Regions from separate parts of the Streptomyces sp. GB4-14 genome, predicted to be linked through region 2. Evidence: predicted binding sites of a transcription regulator. Region 2 holds the regulator's gene; the other holds the start of a gene.

Region 1 (3,406 bases), 1.1 Mb from region 2:
CTGGCGCGGGAGCAGGTGGTCGCGGGCGATGACGATCTTCTCGTCCTCGGTGTAGCCGTCGAGGCGGACCAGCTCCATGCGGTCGAGCAGGGCCTCCGGGATGGCCTCCAGGACGTTGGCGGTGGCGAGGAACACCACGTCGGACAGGTCGAGCTCGACCTCCAGGTAGTGGTCGCGGAAGGTGTGGTTCTGCGCCGGGTCCAGGACCTCCAGCAGGGCCGCGGCCGGGTCGCCGCGGAAGTCGGAGCCGACCTTGTCGATCTCGTCGAGCAGGACGACCGGGTTCATCGAGCCGGCCTCCTTGATCGCCCGGACGATCCGGCCGGGCAGCGCGCCGACGTAGGTGCGGCGGTGGCCGCGGATCTCCGCCTCGTCGCGGACGCCGCCGAGGGCGACCCGGACGAACTTGCGGCCCATGGCGTGCGCGACGGACTCGCCGAGCGAGGTCTTGCCGACGCCGGGCGGACCCACCAGGGCCAGCACCGCGCCGCCGCGCCGCCCGCCGACGACGCCCAGGCCCCGGTCGCTGCGCCGCTTGCGCACGGCCAGGTACTCGGTGATGCGCTCCTTCACGTCCTGCAGGCCCGCGTGCTCGGCGTCCAGCACCTGCTGGGCGCCGCGGATGTCGTAGGAGTCCTCGGTGCGCTCGTTCCACGGCATCTCCAGGACCGTGTCCAGCCAGGTGCGGATCCAGGATCCCTCCGGCGACTGGTCGGAGGAGCGCTCCAGCTTGTCGACCTCCTTGAGGGCGGCCTCGCGCACCTTCTCCGGCAGGTCGGCGGCCTCGACGCGGGCGCGGTAGTCGTCGGACTCCTCGCCCTCCTGGTCGCCGTTCAGCTCGCGCAGTTCCTTGCGGACCGCCTCCAGCTGGCGGCGGAGCAGGAACTCCCGCTGCTGCTTGTCGACGCCTTCCTGGACGTCCTTGGCGATGGTCTCGGCGACGTCCTGCTCGGCGAGGTGGTCGCGCAGTTGCTGGGTGGCGAGCTTGAGCCGGGCCACCGGGTCGGTGGTCTCCAGCAGGGCGACCTTCTGGTCGGTGGTGAGGAACGGCGAGTAGCCGGAGTTGTCGGCGAGGGCGGAGACGTCGTCGATGGCCTGGACGCGGTCCACGACCTGCCAGGCGCTGCGCTTGCGCAGCCAGGCGGTGGCGAGTGCCTTGTACTCCTTCACCAGTTCGGTCACATGGCCGGGCAGCGGCTCGGGCACGCTCTCGTCGATGCGGGTGCCCTCCACCCACAGCGCCGCGCCCGGCCCGGTGGTGCCGGCGCCGATGCGCACCCGGCCCCGGCCGCGGATCAGGGCGCCCGGGTCGCCGTCGGCCAGCCGGCCGACCTGCTCGACGGTGCCCAGCACGCCGGTCCCGGCGTAGGTGCCGTCGACGCGCGGCACGAGGAGCACCTTCGGCTTGCCCGGTTCGTCGCGGGCGGCGGCCTGGGCGGCCTCCACCGCCGCGCGCACCTCGGAATCGCTCAGGTCCAGCGGAACCACCATTCCGGGCAGCACGACCTCGTCGTCGAGCGGCAGCACGGGCAGGGCGAGCGGTGTGGACTCAGCAGCCATGATCTCCCCTTCGGCAGTCAAGTTGAGCTATGTCGACTCAATGCAGGGGAGCGGCCGAATGTTCCCAGGGCCGCGTTCGCTCTCAGCGATCACCGGACCGGGCTCCGCGGGCCCGGGTCCCCGCCACCGGGGACCTGCCAGGATGAACGCATGTCCACCCCCTACGACATTCCCGAAGCTCCCGAAGTCCTGGACCGTCGCGAGGGCCCGTACGGCGAGGTCGTGCTGCGCAGGCACGGCGGTCTGCTGCAGATCATCGCCAACGGCTGCTTCCTGATGGACACCTCCGACGGGCGTTCCGAGCGGCTGCTCGTGGACGCGGCCCTGGCGGCCCTGGACCCGGAGGCCAGGGACCCGTCGGTGCTGATCGGCGGGCTGGGCGTCGGCTTCTCCCTGGCGCACGCGGCCGGACAGGAGCGCTGGGGCCGGATCACGGTCGTGGAGCGGGAGCCCGCGGTCATCGGGTGGCACCGCTCGGGTCCGCTGGCCGAGCTCTCCGGCGCGGCGCTCGCCGACCCGCGGACGGAGATCGTCGAGCAGGACCTGATCGCTTACGTCAATGAGACGTCCGACACATTCGACGCACTGTGTCTCGACATCGACAACGGGCCCGGCTGGACCGTGGACGAGGGCAACGAGGGGCTCTACTCTCCGGACGGACTGGCCGCGTGCGCAAGGGTGTTGAAGCCGCGCGGGGTCCTCGCGGTATGGTCCGCGAAGCCTTCACCGGAATTCGAGGGAACCTTGCGGAATGCCGGGTTCCGTCAGGTGCGTACCGAAGAGATCCCCGTTGCCCGGGGCGTTCCGGACGTCGTGCACATCGGCGTCCGCCCTGGATAGCAAACCCGAGGTGGATCCCCGTACGCTGCTGCCCTGACGCGGATCATTCAAGCGTCAATCGCAGTGATGCGCAGACGACGGATCACCCCACGGATTCCGGATAAGCACACCTCAGGGGCGGGCGATGGAGCAGACACAGACCTCCCACAACGGCACGGCGACGACCACCCCCGGCGCGCAGCGCAGGGTCCTGGTGGTCGAGGACGACGCGACGATCGTGGACGCCATCGCGACCCGCCTGCGCGCCGAGGGATTCCTGGTGCAAACGGCGGGCGACGGCCCGTCCGCGGTGGACACGGCGGAGGCCTGGCAGCCCGACCTGCTGATCCTCGACATCATGCTGCCGGGCTTCGACGGCCTGGAGGTCTGCCGGCGGGTGCAGGCCCAGCGGCCGGTGCCGGTGCTGATGCTCACCGCGCGCGACGACGAGACCGACATGCTGGTGGGTCTCGGCGTCGGCGCCGACGACTACATGACCAAGCCGTTCTCCATGCGCGAACTGGCCGCGCGCGTGCACGTGCTGCTGCGCCGCATGGAGCGCGCCGCCCTCGCGGCCACCACCCCGCGCAGCGGCATCCTGCGCCTGGGCGAACTGGAGATCGACCACGCCCAGCGCCGGGTGCGGGTGCGCAGCGAGGACGTCCACCTGACGCCCACCGAGTTCGACCTGCTGGTCTGCCTGGCCAACACCCCGCGCGCGGTGCTCTCCCGTGAGCAGCTGCTGGCCGAGGTGTGGGACTGGGCCGACGCCTCCGGCACCCGGACCGTCGACAGCCACATCAAGGCGCTGCGCCGGAAGATCGGCGCCGAGCGCATCCGCACGGTGCACGGCGTGGGCTACGCCCTGGAGACGCCGACGCCATGAGCGGGGGTCCGGCGGGACGCGGACAGGGGAGCAGGCAGCCCTGGGGCGGTGTGCGGCCGTTCTCGATCAAGACCAAGCTGGGCGCGCTGGTCGTCGTCTCGGTCCTGATCACCACCGGACTGTCGGTGATCGCCGTGCACA
Region 2 (3,406 bases):
GACGGCCCTGCCGGCCGAGGAGGGCACCGAGGCGCAGGCCGACGGGGAGAACAAGGAGAACGGTGGCCCGGAGGAGGGCTGACGTTATAGCTGACGCAGGGAAGGAGGGACGTCGGGGATGAGCACCAAGGACTTCATCGAGAAGGACTACTACAAGGTCCTCGGCGTCCCCAAGGACGCCACCGAGGCCGAGATCAAGAAGGCGTACCGGAAACTCGCCCGCGAGTACCACCCGGACGCCAACAAGGGGAACGCCAAGGCGGAGGAGCGGTTCAAGGAGATCTCCGAGGCGAACGACGTCCTCGGCGACCCCAAGAAGCGCAAGGAGTACGACGAGGCGCGCGCCCTCTTCGGCAACGGCGGGTTCCGCCCGGGGCCGGGCGCGGGCGGCGGCACCTTCAACTTCGACCTCGGCGACCTCTTCGGAGGTCAGGCCGGCGGCCAGGCGGGCGGCTTCGGCGGCGGCCTCGGTGACGTCTTCGGGGGCCTGTTCAACCGGGGCGGCCCGGGGACCACACGGACCCAGCCGCGCCGGGGCCAGGACATCGAGTCCGAGGTGACGCTGAGCTTCACCGAGGCCATCGAGGGCGCGACCGTCCCGCTGCGGATGTCGTCGCAGTCGCCCTGCAAAGCCTGTTCGGGCACCGGCGACAAGAACGGCACACCGCGCGTGTGCCCGACCTGCGTCGGCACCGGACAGGTGGCGCGGGGCTCCGGCGGCGGCTTCTCGCTGACCGACCCCTGCCCGGACTGCAAGGGCCGCGGCCTGATCGCGGAGGAGCCCTGCGAGGTCTGCAAGGGCAGCGGGCGGGCCAAGTCCTCGCGGACGATGCAGGTGCGCATCCCCGCGGGCGTCAGCGACGGCCAGCGGATCCGGCTGCGCGGCAAGGGGGCGCCCGGCGAGCGGGGCGGCCCCGCGGGCGACCTGTACGTCGTCGTGCACGTCGGCGCCCACCCGGTGTTCGGCCGCAAGGGCGACAACCTGACGGTCACGGTGCCGGTGACGTACCCCGAGGCGGCCCTCGGGGGCGAGATCCGGGTCCCGACGCTGGGCGGTCCGCCGGTGACGCTGAAGCTGCCGCCGGGCACACCCAACGGGCGCACCCTGCGCGCCCGCGGCAAGGGCGCGGTCCGCAAGGACGGCACCCGCGGTGATCTGCTGGTCACCGTCGAGGTGAGTGTGCCCAAGGACCTGTCGGGGAAGGCTCGTGACGCCCTTGAGGCGTATCGCGAGGCAACCGCGGACCAGGATCCGCGGGCGGAGCTGTTCCAGGCCGCGAAGGGAGCTTGATGCGATGGACGGCCGTCGACGCAACCCGTACGAACTGACCCAGGACACCCCGGTCTACGTCATCTCGGTGGCGGCCCAGCTCTCCGGGCTGCACCCGCAGACGCTGCGTCAGTACGACCGTCTGGGACTTGTGTCGCCGGACCGTACGGCCGGCCGGGGCCGTCGCTACTCGGCCCGTGACATCGAACTGCTCCGTCAGGTGCAGCAGTTGTCGCAGGACGAGGGCATCAACCTGGCCGGAATCAAGCGCATCATCGAACTGGAGAACCAGGTCGCCGCCCTCCAGGCCCGGGTGGCCGAACTGGAGGACGCGCTCGACGGCGCGGCGGCGGCCATGCGTCAGCGCGAGGCCGCCGTGCACGCCTCGTACCGCCGTGACCTGGTGCCTTACCAGGAGGTGCAGCAGACCAGCGCGCTGGTGGTCTGGCGCCCCAAGCGCCAGCAGCAGTCCGACTGACGGCGCGCGAAGGCGAAGAGGGGCCCGTGGGTTCGCAGAACCCACGGGCCCCTTCTCTTATCCACGAGCACACCTGTGGCTATGGTATGCCTGCGTGTCCAGGTGATCCCCTCGGCGTGTCCGCAGGACTTTCACGAGTTCAGCGCACCGTGTCGTGTTCATCTCGTTAAGTGGCTGCCTCTTGACGCGATGGTCGCCGAAGCGTTGGCTTTTCAGTCACATGGGCCGCAAAGCTGTGCCCACGTCCAAAACGCACCTGAAGTGAGCCCTCGCATGCGTCGTATCGCCATATCCGTGGCCGCCGTGTCCATGTCCGTCACGCTCGCCGGCTGCGGCATGCTCGACGCGACAGGGAGCAGCGACGACGCCGGCCCGGTCAAGGGCGACGACATCACGGTGGGTCTGCTCCTCCCGGAGAAGGCCAACACGCGCTACGAGCAGTTCGACTACCCCATCTTCAAGAAGAAGGTGGAGGCGCTCACGGACAACAAGGGCAAGGTCGAGTACGCCAACGCCGAAGCGGACGCGGACAAGCAGGCCGACCAGATGCAGCGCATGATCGAGAAGAAGGTCGACGTCATCGTGCTGGACGCGGTGGACTCGCACGGCATCGCGGAGAGCGTCTCCAAGGCGAAGGAGGCCGGCATCCCGGTCATCGCCTACGACCGGCTCGCCGAGGGCCCGATCGACGCGTACATCTCCTTCGACAACTCCCTCGTCGGCGAGGTGCAGGGACGCTCCCTGCTGGAGGCGCTCGGCGGCGACCTGAGCATCACCGACAAGATCGTGATGATGAACGGCTCGTCCACCGACCCCAACGCCAAGCAGTTCAAGGCCGGTGCGCTGTCCGAGCTCAAGGGCAAGGTCACCATCGCCAAGTCCTTCGACACCAAGGACTGGGACCCCAAGAACGCCGAGAAGAACATGAAAGAGGCGATCAGCGAGATCGGCCTGGAGAACATCGAGGGCGTGTACTCCGCCAACGACGGCATGGCGGGTGGCATCGTCAAGGCGCTGCGCGCCGCCGGCGTGACCAAGCTGCCGCCCATCACCGGCCAGGACGCGGAACTCGCCGCGGTGCAGCGGATCGTGACCGGCGAGCAGTACATGAGCGTCTACAAGTCCTACCCCGAAGAGGCCGAGAACGCCGCCGAGATGGCCGTGGCGAAGGTCCAGGGCCGGGACATCCAGTTCGACGCGCTCACCCGTGACCGCGTCGACAGCCCCACCGACCAGGACATCCCGGCGCAGCTGGTGCCGGTGGTCGCGCTGACCCAGGACAACCTCGAGGACACCGTCCTCGCCGACGGCTTCTACGAGGTGTCCGACATCTGCGCCGGCGACTTCAAGGACGCCTGCGCGGAGATCGGGCTCAAGTAACCCCCGTACGTCTCCGTACGAATCCGGCCACCGGCCGGCCCCCGGGCCGGTGCGGTGGCCGGTCCCGTGTTGCACAGCAGGTTCCGGCCGCGCATAGTTGCGCTGCGGAAAGACGCTGAACCGGGGGTGGGATGGGCGATGGCCGGGCACGGGGCGGACGAGCATCCGCACGGTGCTGACCGACTGTGCGAGGCCGGGGACCGCGTGTACTCCCGGGCCGTACGGCGCGGACGGCTGCCGCGCCGGGAGGCCGAGCGGGTGCCCTGCCTGCTGGAGCT

The links. The regulator HspR, encoded in region 2, represses chaperone genes until heat shock. The targets are predictions, from matches to a motif close to TTGAGNNNNNNNNNCTCAA.
Region 1: lon (endopeptidase La) is a predicted target of HspR. The motif match lies at 1,583-1,601, and genes of this name have one in related genera.

What each region holds. Positions count from the first base shown of each region.
Region 1 covers NZ_RZHO01000002.1:1,917,708-1,921,113, forward strand. The annotation lists gene lon (endopeptidase La) at 1-1,560, opposite strand, end outside; gene ELQ39_RS09745 (spermidine synthase) at 1,711-2,400, shown strand; gene ELQ39_RS09750 (response regulator transcription factor) at 2,525-3,265, shown strand; gene ELQ39_RS09755 (sensor histidine kinase) at 3,262-3,406, shown strand, end outside.
Region 2 covers NZ_RZHO01000002.1:2,969,010-2,972,415, reverse strand. The annotation lists gene grpE (nucleotide exchange factor GrpE) at 1-82, shown strand, start outside; gene dnaJ (molecular chaperone DnaJ) at 119-1,291, shown strand; gene ELQ39_RS14695 (heat shock protein transcriptional repressor HspR) at 1,296-1,748, shown strand; gene ELQ39_RS14690 (substrate-binding domain-containing protein) at 2,022-3,128, shown strand; gene ELQ39_RS14685 (helix-turn-helix transcriptional regulator) at 3,267-3,406, shown strand, end outside.